3 regions of the Actinosynnema sp. NPDC004786 genome follow, and region 3 is predicted to be linked to each of the others. Evidence: riboswitches for the same ligand, from Rfam matches in the RefSeq annotation. Region 3 holds a riboswitch; each other region holds the start of a gene.

Region 1 (4,523 bases), on a different contig from region 3:
TACGAGTCCACCGTCGGCGAGATCCTGGCCGACGAGGGCATCACGATCGGCGAGCACGACGCGCTCTCCCCGTCCCCCCAGGCGAAGGTCGGCGACGGCGGGAAGATCTCGCTGGACCGCGGCCGCCTGGTGAAGGCGACGGTCGACGGCGAGCAGCGCGAGGGCTGGGTCCGGTCGGTCACCGTGGACGAGGCGCTGGAGCAGCTGCGGATCGAGGACGAGGGCGCGTGGCTCTCCCACGACCGCAACATGGACGTCCCCCTCGACGGCCTCTCGCTCGAGGTCAAGAGCCTCAAGACGATCACGCTCTACGACGGCGGCAACGAGCCCCGGCAGCTGCGCACGACGGCCGTGACCGTGGACGAGCTGATGAAGGCCGAGAACCTGACCCTCGGCCCCGAGGACAGGCTCGAGACCGCCGCGGACCTGCGCATCACCAACGGCGCCGAGGTGCACATCACCCGCACCGGCGTGTCCGTGATCAACGCGACGGAGGCCATCCAGCCGCCCGTCGAGGAGGTCAAGGACGACACGTTGATGAAGGGCCAGAAGGAGGTCCTGGACCCGGGCGAGGCCGGCGAGCAGATCGTCACCTACCGCGTCACGGTGAAGAACGGGGCCGAGGTCGGCCGCGAGAAGCTGGGCGCGAAGGTCACCAAGGAGCCGAAGCCGAAGAAGGTCAAGGTCGGCACCAAGCTCCCGCCCGACGGCGAGATCTGGGACCGGCTGGCCTACTGCGAGGCGACCGGCAACTGGGCCATCAACACCGGCAACGGCTACTACGGCGGCCTGCAGTTCAACAAGGGCACCTGGGACGCCTACGGCGGCAGCCAGTACGCCGCGTACCCGCACCAGGCGACCCGCGAGCAGCAGATCGCGGTGGCCACCAAGCTGCGCGACGCGCGCGGCGGCTACTCGGCGTGGCCCCACTGCCAGCAGAAGCTGGGCCTGCCGTAAGAATGCACGGGTGACTGAGGACCCGACGTCGGCCGGGCCGGGGAGCCACCTCCTCGGCCCGGCCGACGTCCGTCGGCTGGCCGCCGAGCTGGACGTGCGCCCCACCAAGAAGCTGGGGCAGAACTTCGTGCACGACCCGAACACGGTGCGGCGCATCGTGGCGGCGGCCGACCTGCGCCCCGACGACGTGGTGCTGGAGGTCGGGCCCGGGCTCGGCTCGCTGACGCTGGCGCTGCTGCCCTCCTGCCGCGCGCTGGTGGCCGTGGAGATCGACGGGGTGCTGGCGGAGCGGCTGCCGGTGACCGTCGCGGAACGCGCCCCCGGCCTGGCCGACCGGCTGTCGGTGGTGCACGAGGACGCGATGCGGGTCACCGCGGACCGGTTGCCGGTGGAGCCGACGGCCCTGGTGGCGAACCTGCCCTACAACGTGGCCGTGCCCGTGGTGCTGCACCTGCTGGCCGTGCTGCCGTCGCTGCGCACCGGCCTGGTGATGGTGCAGTCGGAGGTGGCCGACCGGATGGCCGCCCCGCCGGGCAGCAAGGTCTACGGCGTGCCCAGCGTGAAGCTCGCCTGGTACGCCGACGCCCGCCGCGCGGGCGCGGTGCCGCGCTCGGTCTTCTGGCCCGTGCCCAACGTGGACTCGGCGCTGGTCGCGTTCGACCGCCGCGCGCCGCGGTCCGCCGTGGACCCGAAGCGGCTGTTCGCGTTGGTGGACGCGGCCTTCGCCCAGCGGCGCAAGATGCTGCGCGGCGCGCTGTCCGGGTGGGCCGGTTCGGCGGCCGAGGCGGAGCGGCTGCTCGTCGCCGCCGGGGTGGACCCGGCGGTGCGCGGCGAACAATTGGACGTCAGCGACTTCATCCGGATAGCCGAAGCCGCGTCCCATAGCTAGTCGATGATCTTTCGGCCGAAAGTGTGATTTGCCGGACGATCCTGTTTCGGGCTTGCGTCAGCCGGTCCTCGTCGGGTCTACTCGTGGTGCCATCCCGAGCGGCCGAGAGACCTGGCTCCACGACGCCGCAGCAACCACCCCCCCATGGGGGCAGGTGCTTCAGCCAGGATCGATGGAGGATCACGTGCCCAGGATGCGAATGCTCACCCGACGTCGGGTCGTCGACCACGGCCGCCGCACGTCCTCGGGCTGTCGCAGCTGCCGCTGAGCACCTAGGCGCCTTCGAATCCTCGCGTCCTTCTTCAGGACACCTTCTGAGCTGAGCCGCCGGTCGCGCACGCCCCGAGCCGTGCGCCGCCGCATGCAGTCGTGGAGCGAAAACGTGATCACTGTCGAGAACCTCACCAAGACCTTCCCCGGGAGTACCGGCCAGGTTCGCGCGCTGGACGGCGTGAACCTGGACGTCGCCGCGGGCACCGTCCTCGGCGTCGTCGGACCCAGCGGCGCGGGCAAGTCGACGCTGGCCCGCTGCGTCGCGCTCCTGGAGCGCCCCGACAGCGGCGCGATCCGGGTCGACGGCACCGACCTCGTGTCCCTCGACGGCACCGCCCTGCGCGCCGCCCGGCGGCAGATCGGCGTGGTGCCGCAAGGGGATTCGCTGCTGCGCCAGCGCACCGCGGCGGGCAACGTCGCGCTGCCGCTGGAGGCCGCGGGCGTGGCCGGCCCGCAGCGCCGCACCCGCGTGGCCGAGCTGCTGGACCTGGTCGGCCTGACCGACAAGGCCGGCTCGTACCCCGACCAGCTCTCCGGCGGCCAGCGGCAGCGGATCGCGGTCGCGCGGGCGCTCGCCGCGTCGCCGTCGGTGCTGCTGGCCGACGAGCCGACGTCCGCCCTGGACCCCGACACCACCGGCTCGGTGCTCACCGTGCTGGACCGGGCGCGGGCCGAGCTGGGCGTGACGGTGCTCGTGGTGACGCACGACATGGGCGTGGTCCGGCGGATCTGCGACGACGTCGCGGTGCTGGAGGACGGCCGCGTGGTGGAGCACGGCAAGGTGCTCGACCTGGTGTCGGACGCGACGAGCCGCACGGCCGCGTCGCTGCTGCCCGCCGTGGACCAGAACCCGGCGCAGGAGGGCGCGTTCGACCGGGTCGCGGACGTCGTGCTGGTCGGGTTCGCCGCGGTCGGCGCGTTGCTGCCCGAGGCCACCGGCCGGTTCGGCGTCGAGCTGAACCTGCTCGGCGGCGGCCTCACCCGGCTCGGCGAGACGCCGGTGGCGCGGTTCCGCGTCGGCCTGAAGGGCGAGCGCGCGGACTCGGCGCTGGAGTGGATCTCGGAAGCGGGCGGCTCCGTGCGCCGGACCCTGTCGGGTCCGCAGGGAGTAGCTGCGTGAGGTCTGCAACACCCTGGTCCACCGTGTTCGACGACGTGCTGGTCGCCACCGGCGAGACGTTGTACATGGTGGTCGTCTCCACCCTGATCGCTGTTCTGCTCGGCGCGCCGGTCGGCATCTGGCTCCAGCTCACCGCTCCCGGTGGGCTGAAGCCCCGGCCGGTGCTCCACAAAGTGCTCGGGTTCGTCGTGGACCTGGGCCGCTCCATGCCGTTCCTGGTCCTGCTGGTGGTGCTCACCTCGCTGACCAGGCTGCTGCTCGGCAGCACCATCGGACCCACGGCGGCCATCGTGCCGCTGGCCGTCGGCGCGATCCCGTTCGTCGGCAGGCTGGTCCAGAACGTGCTGGCCGAGGTGCACGTGGCGGTGGTCGAGGCCGCCGTCACGACCGGGTCGTCCACGCTGCGGATCGTGCGCAGCGTGCTGCTCCGCGAGTCGTTGCCCGCGCTGGTCAACGCCGTCGGCGTGACCGCGATCGCGCTGCTGGGGTACTCGGCGATGGCCGGGGTGGTCGGCGGGGGCGGGCTCGGCGACCTCGCCGTGCGCATGGGGTACCAGCGGTTCAACGACCGCTACCTGTGGAGCACGGTGGTCGTGCTGGCGGTCATCGCGACCGCGATCCAGTTCCTGACCAACCGCGTGGCGCGTGGGGTGGACCGGCGGCGGACGGCGTCCGTCTGAGTTTCTTGTTTTTCGGTTGGTTTGCTCACCCGTTTTGCTGACCCATAAGGAATGAAATGCGTATTCGTGCTGCCCTGCTGGCCGTGCTGCTGACCGCAGTGGGCTGCGGTAGTGGCGACACCGGCGCCGCCTCGGACCCGAACGCGGCGCTGAAGGTCGGCGTGAGCCCCGTGCCGCACGCCCAGGTGCTGCGGTACGTCGCGGAGAACCTGGCCGAGTCGAAGGGCCTGAAGATCGAGGTCGTCGAGTTCACCGACTACGTGCAGCCGAACACGGCGCTGGTGGACGGGTCGCTGGACGCGAACTACTTCCAGACCGTGCCGTACCTGGACACGTTCAAGGCGGAGAGCGGCGCGTCGCTGGAGTGGATCGGGCCGGTGCACCTCGAGCCGCTCGGCGTGTACTCGAAGAAGCACAAGTCGCTGGCCGACCTGCCGAACGGCGCGAAGGTGGCGGTGGCGAACGACGCGACGAACGAGGCGCGCGGGCTGAAGCTGCTCCAGGACAACGGGCTGATCAAGATCAAGGCGGGCGCGGAGAAGACGGCGACCATCCGGGACGTCGAGGACAACCCGCGCGGGCTGGAGTTCGTCGAGCTGGAGGC
Region 2 (4,523 bases), on a different contig from region 3:
GCCGCCGACGCCGACGCGGTCGTCGTGGTGCTCGGCGAGGACCAGGGCGCGGAGGGCGAGGCGGACACCGAGGAGCCGGCGCTGACCGCCGAGCAGCAGGGCCTGGTGGCCGCCGTGCGGGCGACCGGCAAGCCCGTGGTGGTCGTGCTGCTGACCGGCCGGCCGATGGTGCTGGGCGCGGTGGCGGACGCGCCGGCGCTGCTCGCGGGCTGGCTGCCCGGCTCCGAGGGCGGGTCGGGGATCGCCGACGTGCTCTTCGGCACGGTCAACCCGAGCGGCCGGCTGCCGGTGTCGTGGCCGAAGACGGTCGGCGACCAGCCGTTCTCCTACGACCAGCCGCGTGGCGCGAACACCGCGCCCAGCTCGGCGTACGACCCGGCGTTCGCGTTCGGGCACGGCCTGTCGTACACGACGTTCACCACGTCCGCGCCGAAGTTGGCGTCCGCCGAGGTGCGCCGGGACGGTCAGGTCAAGGTGTCGGTGACGGTGGCCAACACCGGGGGCCGGGACGGCACCCTGGTCGTGCCCGTGTACGTGCACCAGCCGGTGAGCAAGGTGCTCACGCCGCAGCAGCGCCTGGTCGGCTTCACGCGCGTGGCGTTGAAGGCGGGCGAGCAGCGGGCGGTCGAGGTCGTGTTCGACGTCAAGCGGCTCGCGGTGACGGCCGGCGACATGGACGGCTCCGGCAAGCCCGAGGTGGCCAGGGGCGACTACGAGGTGGTGGTCGGCGACGGGCGGGCCCGGTTCACGGTGCGGTGACGAACCCGGCCCACGATGCGGTGACCGGCCTCGACTCGCGGTGCGGTGACGAACCCGGTCCGCGGTGTGGTGACGGGACTCGATTCACGGTGCGGTGAGCTGCCCTGATATCCTTCTCGGCCGTATCGCGCGGCATTCCGCTGTGGAGGAAGACCGCCCCTTCGGGGGCGGAGCCGGTGACAGGCGCGGTGCGACTCCGAGACCGAGGAAAAGGTGGCTTTCGCGTGGCGAACATCAAGTCCCAGATGAAGCGGATCAAGACCAACGAGAAGGCGCGCCTGCGCAACAAGGCCGTCAAGTCGTCGCTCAAGACCGCGATCCGCAAGTTCCGTGAGGCCGCCGAGGCCGGTGACAAGGAGAAGGCCGTCGCGCTGGCGCGGGAGGCTTCCCGCAAGCTCGACAAGGCCGTCACCAAGGGCGTCATCCACGCCAACCAGGCCGCCAACAAGAAGTCGGCGCTGGCGCGGCGCGCCAACCAGATCTGATCCGGTCCTCACGCCGGAGCGCCGCCCACCCCACGCCGGGGTGGGCGGCGCTTTTCGTGCCGGCGGCAGGTGAGCGCGGGCCTGTCCGGCTCCCGCCTGTGGTGGGTCAGCGCCGTCCGTGCGCTGCGACGATCTTGAGCACCGCGCGTTCCAGGGCGTAGCCGGAGTCCGCCGCGACACCCTTGACGTCGGCGTTCAGGTCCGCGACCACCGTCATGGCGGCCGCCAGCCCCCGGTCCTCCCAGCCGCGTGACTGCCCCTGGGCCTTCTTCACCTTCCACGGCGGCATGCCCAGCTCGCTCGCCAGCTTGAACGGATCGCCCCGCCCCACCGCGGACACCCGCGCGATCGTGCGCACCGCGTCGGCCAGCGCGTCGGCGACCAGCACGTGCGGCACGCCGAGCTGGATCGCCCACCGCAGCGCCTCCAGCGCGCCGGCCCGGTCGCCCATCACGGCCTTCTCCGCGACCGCGAACCCGGTCACCTCGGCCCGCCCGCGGTGGTAACGGCGGACCGCCTCGGCGTCGACCTTGCCGCCGGTGTCGGCGACGAGCTGCGACGCCGCCGCCGCCAGCTCGCGCAGGTCCGACCCGACCGCCTCGATCAGCGCGGCCACGGCCTCCGGGTCGGCCTTGCCGCCGCCCGCCGCCCGGATCTCGTTGCGCACGAACGCTTCCCGGTCCGCCGCCTTGGTGATCCTGGGGCACTCGGTGACCCGCGCGCCCGCCTTGCGCAGCGCCGCGGGCAGCTCCTTGGCCGCCTTGCTCCGCCCGCCGCCACTGTGGACGACCACCAGCGTCACCCCGTCGGCCGGCGCCTTGGCGTAGGCGACGACCGCGTCGGCGATCTCCTTGCCGGCCTCCTGGGCGGCCTCCAGCGCGACCACGCGCCCCTCCGCGAACAGCGACGGGCTCACCAGTTCGGCCAGCTCAGGCGGGGTGAGATCGGTCACGCGGACGCGCGTCAGGTCGGCCTGCGGATCGGCCTGGCGGGCCGCCGCCAGCGCACCGCGCACCGCGCGCTCGACCAGCAACTCCTCCTCGCCGACGACCAGGTGCACGGCGTCGGGCGTGTCAGCGGACGAACTCACGCCGCGATCCTCCCACGGGCCGGCCGACGTCCGGATGGTGGACGTCTCTGGCTGAGGGTCGGGATGGTGACGTAAGTTGAAGCCACAACCGAATACCGCTCATCCAGAGGGGCAGAGGGATCGGCCCGAAGAAGCCCCGGCAACCCGTCGCACAGCGTCCGCTGGCGATCACGGTGCCAATTCCGACCCGCGACGCGCGGGAAAGATGAGGAGATACCTCGCGATGACTGCCGTCAGTGTGCCCTCGGCCACCACCTCCTTCGACCTCGGTCCCGCCCGCGCGCTGTCGTGTCGCGAGTGCGGTCACGAGACGCCGCTCGCCCCCGAATACGCCTGTCTCGAGTGTTTCGGGCCGCTGGAAGTGGCCTACGACTTCGGACGGGTCCGCCGCGAGGACATCGAGGCGGGCCCCCGGTCGATCTGGCGCTACCGCGGCCTGCTCCCCGTGCCCTCCACCGTCGAGTCGCACCCCAACACCAACCCCGGCGGCACCCGCCTGGTCGAGGCCGACCGCCTCGCCAAGGCCCTGGGCGTGCGCAAGGTGTGGGTCAAGGACGACACCGGCAACCCCACCCACTCGTTCAAGGACCGCGTGGTCGGCGTCGCCCTCGCCGCCGCCCGTGAGCTGGGCTTCAAGGTCCTGGCATGTCCCTCCACCGGCAATCTGGCCAACGCCGTGGCCGCCGCGGCGGCCCGCGCGGGCTGGCAGTCGGTCGTGCTCGTGCCGTCCACGTTGGAGCAGGCGAAGATCCTCATGACCGCCGTGTACGGCGGCAACCTGATCACCGTCGACGGCAACTACGACGACGTGAACCGGCTGGCCCAGGAACTGGCCGCCGAGCACGAGGACTGGGCGTTCGTCAACGTCAACGTCCGCCCCTACTACGCCGAGGGCTCCAAGACGCTCGGGTACGAGGTGGCCGAGCAGCTCGGCTGGCGGCTGCCCGACCAGATCGTCGTGCCGATCGCGTCCGGCTCCCAGTTGACCAAGGTGGACAAGGCCTTCCGCGAGCTGGGCGAGCTCGACCTGGTCGAGCAGACCCCCTACCGGGTGTTCGGCGCGCAGGCCACCGGCTGCTCTCCCGTCTCGGCCGCCTTCAAGGCGGGCCACGACGTGGTCAGCCCGGTCCGCCCGGACACCATCGCCCGGTCGCTGGCGATCGGCGCCCCGGCCGACGGCCCCTACGTGCTGGACGCCGTCCGCCGCACCAACGGCGCGATCGAGGACGTCACCGACGAAGAGGTCGTCGAGGGCATCCGCCTCCTGGCCCGGACCGAGGGCATCTTCGCCGAGACGGCCGGCGGCGTCACCGTCGCGACCGCGAAGAAGCTCATCGAGACCGGCCAACTCGACCCGGACGGCGAGACGGTGCTCCTCATCACCGGCGACGGCCTCAAGACCCTGGACGCCCTCGGCGACCGCGTCGGCCCCCGCGCCAACGTCCCGCCCTCGGCCGAAGCGGTCATCGCGGCCCTCCGGGACTGACCCGGCAGCCGGCCCGCCGGGTGGGCACGACCGGCCCACCCGGCGGCCGCAACCCGCGAGCCGACGGTCGGCTGCACGAGACGACGCGCGTGCGGGACCCTGCCCGCGACGGGCCGGATCACGCCGTCCCGTGACGGAGGTGTCCCACGCCCCTGGAGCACGAGCCGCCTTCAGGTGGGCGGACGGCGGACCGGCGGTGGTCGGGCCGCCGGCCGTGGTCCGGTATGGCGTCGGCCCGCGGACGTCCCGGCCGCGGTACCGCCGGTCACAGGGCGATCCTCGGGGTGCGGAGCCAGCCCGTGCGCGGGAACGCGGCCAGTTCCGGCAGGACGTGCGGCCCGACCGGCTCGGTGACCACGCGCCACGCGGTGAGCATCTGCGGCCAGGGACGTTTCGCCTTCTCCTGGTTGTAGCGCTCGGAGTGCCACTCCTCCGGCGGGATCGCCAGGTCGTCGTCGAACAACGCGTCGGCGACCAGGCGGTAGGCGGAGTCGGCCGACGGCACCTGTGCCAGGCGGACCACGCCGGTGGCGGTGGCCCTGGCCACGATGCCCCGTTCGCCCTTGGGCAGGTCCTCGCACACGTAGTAGGTGAACGAGGGCCGGAGCTGCTCGCGTGGCCAGGGCTCGGCGACGTAGCCGGGTTGCCACAGGGCCCACGCGATCGCGCGGTTGCCGCCCTGCGGGGCCCAGCCGGAGTGCAA
Region 3 (4,523 bases):
GGTCGAGCCGAACTCCGCGGCGATGCCCGGGAACGCGGGCAGGTACGCGTCGATCGAGAGCGGTCCGAGCAGGCACAAGGTGCCCAGGAGCGCCACCAGCCGGGCCCTGTTGTCCATCCGCCACCCCCACGTCGTCCGGCAAAAGCTTCGCAAGCCAAACGATCCCGTGGAAAGCGATATGTCCTACGTCACGTGCGAGGCGAAAGTGTTGCGCCCCAACGGGGTCAGTACCCCTCCGCGCGCAGCAGCTCCAGCGCGTTCGCGAGGTCGGCGGGGTACTCGCTGGTGAACGACACCCACTGGCCGTCGGCCGGGTGGTGGAAGCCGAGCGTCCGGGCGTGCAGCCACTGCCGCGTCACACCGAGGCGCTTGGCCAGCACCGGGTCCGCGCCGTAGGTGAGGTCGCCGACGCACGGGTGCCGCAGCGCCGAGAAGTGCACCCGGATCTGGTGCGTCCGGCCGGTCTCCAGGTGCACGTCGAGCAGCGACGCGGCGCGGAACGCCTCCACCACCTCGTAGTGCGTCACGCTGGGCTTGCCGTTGGCCATCACGGCGAACTTGTAGTCGTGCTTCGGGTGCCGGTCGATCGGGGCGTCGATGGTGCCCTTGATCGGGTCGGGGTGGCCCTGCACGAGCGCGTGGTAGAGCTTCTCGACCGTGCGCTCCTTGAACGCGTACTTCAACGCCGAGTAGGCGCTCTCGCTCTTGGCCACGACCATCACGCCGGTCGTGCCGACGTCCAGCCGGTGCACGACGCCCTGCCGCTCGGCCGCGCCGGACGTGGCGATCCTGATCCCGGCCGCCGCCAGGCCGCCCACCACGGTGGGGCCGGTCCAGCCGGGGCTGGGGTGCACGGCCACGCCGACCGGCTTGTCGACCACGATCACGTCGTCGTCCTCGTGCAGGATCTCCAGGCCCTCGACGGGCACGGCCTGCACCTGCACCGGGCGTTCCGGCTCGGGCAGGGTGACCTCCAGCACGGAGCCCGCCACCAGCCGGTCGGACTTGCCCGCGGGCTGCCCGTCGAGCACGACGTCACCCGATTCGGTCAACGCGGCGACGGCGGTGCGGGACAGGCCGAGCAGCTTGGCCAGCCCGGCGTCGACCCGCATCCCGTCCAGGCCGTCCGGCACGGGCAGCGTGCGGTAGCCGCTCATGCGCCGGCCTTCTTGGGGTCGGCCTTCTTCTCCACGCGGGTGCCGTCGTAGTCGCGCTGCAACAACGCCATCAGCACGATCACGCCGCCGCCCACGCAGATGGCCGAGTCGGCCAGGTTGAACACCGGGAAGAAGTTGCCCCACGGGTCGAGCACGGAGATGAAGTCGACCACCCCGCCGCGCAGCGGGCCGGGGGCGCGGAAGATCCGGTCGACCAGGTTGCCCATCGCGCCGCCCAGCACCAGGCCGAGGCCGATGGCCCAGCCGACCGACCGCAGCCGGCGCGCGATCCACAGGATGAACACGACCACGCTGGACGCGATCAGCGCGAGGATCACCGTCCAGCCCTCGGCCAGGCCGAACGCCGCGCCGGTGTTGCGGATCAGCGGCAGGTAGAGCAGGCCGCCGAACAGCTCGATCGGCTCGCGCCCCTCCAGGTTCTCCACCGCGATGACCTTGGTGACCAGGTCGAGCGCCAACACCAGCGGCGCGATGACGGCCAGCAGCAGGACCCGCCGCTTCGGCAACGGGGCGTCCGGCTGGTCCGGCGTGTCCGGCTCGGTGTGGGGATCGGTGCTCACCGGGCCATTGTCCAGCATCGGAGTCAGCGCAGGAACGGCGGGAGCGCGCGCTGGTCGTCCAGCGGGGTCCAGCGGCCGTCCCGCTGCTCGTACTCCCACCGCGAACCCTCGGTGACGAGCCTGCGCAGCGCGGCGATGAAGCGGTCCACGTGCTCCTCGGTGGTGCCCAGCCCGATGGACGCGCGCAGCGCCCGCTCGCCCCCGGTGAGGCGGTGCACCGCCACGTGGGCGCAGAACGCGCCGTCGCGCACGCCGATGCCGTGCTCGGCGGACAGGGCCGCGGCCAGGTAGCCGGCGTCGTGGCCGCCCACGGTGAAGCTCACCACGCCCACCCGGTCGTGGTCGGGGCCGAACAACGCCAGCTCGCGCACGCCGGGCACGGTCCGCAGCCCTTCGCGGAGCCTGGCCAGCAGCACGCGCTCGTGCGCGGTGGTCCGCTCCCAGTGCCGGCCCAGCACGTCGCAGGCGACGGCCAGGGCGTGCACACCCACCACGTTCGGCGTGCCCGCCTCGTGCCGCTCGGGCACCGCCGACCAGGCCACGCCCAGCCGGTCCCCGTGGTCGGTGACGCGGGCCGTCGCGCCGCCGCCGACCAGGTAGGGCTCGGCGGCCTGCAACCAGTCGGACCGGCCGACCAGCGCGCCCGCGCCGAACGGCGCGTAGACCTTGTGCCCGGACAGCACGGTGTAGTCCACGTCGAGCGCCCGCACGTCCACCGGCCGGTGCGGCGCGAGCTGGGCGGCGTCGAGGGCGATCCGGGCGCCGTGCCGGCGGGCGACCCGGGCCAGCTCGGCGACCGGCCACACCTCGCCGGTCACGTTGGACGCGCCGGCCACCACGACCAGCCGGGGGCCGACGGGGGCCTCGCGCAGCGCCCGGTCCAGGTCCAGGGTCGCCTGGGCGGGCGAGGCGGGGGCGCGCAGGCGGCGCACGTGCGGACCGCGCCACGGCAGCAGCGCGGCGTGGTGCTCGGTGTCGAACAGGATCACGGCCGTGTGCCGGGGCAGGCTCCTGGCCAGGAGGTTCAACGCGTCGGTGGTGTTGCGGGCGAACACCACGGCGTCGGTGTCGCGGGCGTTGAGGAACCGCCGGACGGACGCGCGGGCCTGCTCGTAGACCTTGGTGCTGACCTGCGAGGCGAAGCCCGCGCCCCGGTGCACGCTCGCGTACCAGGGCAGCACCTCGTCCACCGCGTCGCGCACCTGCTCCAGGCACGGCGCGCTGGCCGCGTGGTCGAGGTTGGCGTACTCGACGCGCTCGCCGGTGACCAGCGGCACGCGCAGCGACGCGCCCACCACCCGCGGCAGCGCCGCCTGCTCGGGGCCGGCAACCGTGGTGCGGGGAACTGCGATCGTCATGACGCCCTCCGGAGGGTCCGGGACCCCGTCACCAGAGGGAGCCCGCGCTTGCCGGACGCCCTGCGCGCCAGGCCAGGTCCTCACCAGGGGCACCCCACCGCGGTTGGAGGGTTGCCGGCCAGCGAGCCTGGGCTTCGCGCTGGCACTCATGACCTTCGCCCCGACGCTAACGCAGCCCGCTCGCTCCCGTCGAGCGGCGTTCACATCCTGGGAGCGGAACGTCAGGGCAGGCCGACGTCGCCCTTCCAGCGGGCGTACCGGCCCGCCCGGTCGACGGCCCGGATGCGCTGCTCGGTCGCCGTGCGCATGGCCTCCGTGCACACCACGAGCAGTTGGTCGTGCTCCTGGAGCCGGGTCGTCGGCTGCGGCGTGAAGCCCTGCTCGTCGCGCACGACCAGGCTCACCGAGGACCCCGGCGGCAACCTCAGCTCGGACAGGTAGACGCCGTGCAGCTTGGAGCCGGGCTGGATGCGGACCTGGAGCAGCTCCGCGCCCAGCGCGTCCAGCGCCGACGAGTCCACCTGCACCTCGTGCGCCTCGCCGGACTTGACCAGCCGCAGCCACTTGGCGAGCCACGGCAGGGTGGTGCCCTGGACCACGGTCAGCACGACGACCAGCACGAACACCGCGTCGACCAGCCGCTGCGCGCCCGGCACCTGGCCGATCAGCGGGATGAGGGCGAACACGATCGGCACGGCGCCGCGCAGCCCGGACCACGACACGAACACCTGTTCCCGCCAGGGCACCCGGAACGGCAGCGAGGCGAAGAACACCGACAGCGGCCGGGCCAGCAGCACCAGCACCGCGCCCGCGACGAGCGCGGGCACCAGCGCGTCGAGCAGCCGGTCGGGCGAGGCGTACAGGCCGAGCAGCACGAACAGCCCGATCTGCGCGACCCAGCCCAGCCCCTCGGCGAACGACAGGGTGTCCGACCGGTGCGGCAGCCGCGCGTTGCCGAGCACCAGCGCGGCGGTGTAGACGGCGAGGAAGCCGGACGCGTGGGCGAGGTCGCCGAAGGTGTAGGCGAGCAGGCAGACGGCGACCGTGGCCAGCGGGTACAGGCCCGTGGCGGGCAGCGCGGCCCGGCGCAGCGCGACGCCGCCGACCCAGCCGAGCGCGATGCCGATCAGCCCGCCGGCGACCAGCTCGTAGACCATCAGCAGCGGCGCGGTCCAGGTGATCGGGTCGGGCGAGGCGAGCAGCACGACGGCGATGTAGACCGGGGCGTCGTTGATGCCGGACTCCAGCTCCAGCGCGCCGATGAGCCGCTTGCCGACCCCGACCCCGCGCAGCACGCTGAACACCGCCGCGGCGTCGGTGGACGACAGCACCGCGCCCCACAGCAGCGCCGTGCGCCAGTCCATGTCCAGCAGGAAGTGCAGCGCGAACCCGGTGACCGCGATGCTCACGCCGACGGCCACCGTGGA

The links. Region 3 has a riboswitch for S-adenosylmethionine ahead of ACWEFJ_RS15420 (aminotransferase class V-fold PLP-dependent enzyme). Riboswitches for the same ligand answer to the same signal wherever they lie in the genome.
Region 1: it holds a riboswitch for S-adenosylmethionine, as region 3 does, so the genes downstream of both, ACWEFJ_RS28070 (methionine ABC transporter ATP-binding protein) here and ACWEFJ_RS15420 (aminotransferase class V-fold PLP-dependent enzyme) in region 3, are expected to answer to the same signal.
Region 2: it holds a riboswitch for S-adenosylmethionine, as region 3 does, so the genes downstream of both, thrC (threonine synthase) here and ACWEFJ_RS15420 (aminotransferase class V-fold PLP-dependent enzyme) in region 3, are expected to answer to the same signal.

What each region holds. Positions count from the first base shown of each region.
Region 1 covers NZ_JBSGBG010000037.1:46,210-50,732, forward strand. The annotation lists gene ACWEFJ_RS28060 (transglycosylase family protein) at 1-957, shown strand, start outside; gene rsmA (16S rRNA (adenine(1518)-N(6)/adenine(1519)-N(6))-dimethyltransferase RsmA) at 968-1,846, shown strand; SAM riboswitch class I at 1,933-2,025, shown strand; gene ACWEFJ_RS28070 (methionine ABC transporter ATP-binding protein) at 2,229-3,239, shown strand; gene ACWEFJ_RS28075 (methionine ABC transporter permease) at 3,236-3,919, shown strand; gene ACWEFJ_RS28080 (MetQ/NlpA family ABC transporter substrate-binding protein) at 3,976-4,523, shown strand, end outside.
Region 2 covers NZ_JBSGBG010000003.1:230,272-234,794, reverse strand. The annotation lists gene ACWEFJ_RS04515 (glycoside hydrolase family 3 N-terminal domain-containing protein) at 1-759, shown strand, start outside; gene rpsT (30S ribosomal protein S20) at 984-1,244, shown strand; gene holA (DNA polymerase III subunit delta) at 1,351-2,334, opposite strand; SAM riboswitch class I at 2,431-2,546, shown strand; gene thrC (threonine synthase) at 2,558-3,820, shown strand.
Region 3 covers NZ_JBSGBG010000014.1:139,595-144,117, reverse strand. The annotation lists gene ACWEFJ_RS15435 (multidrug effflux MFS transporter) at 1-117, opposite strand, end outside; gene ACWEFJ_RS15430 (RluA family pseudouridine synthase) at 225-1,157, opposite strand; gene lspA (signal peptidase II) at 1,154-1,738, opposite strand; gene ACWEFJ_RS15420 (aminotransferase class V-fold PLP-dependent enzyme) at 1,762-3,096, opposite strand; SAM riboswitch class IV at 3,136-3,250, opposite strand; gene ACWEFJ_RS15415 (potassium/proton antiporter) at 3,318-4,523, opposite strand, start outside.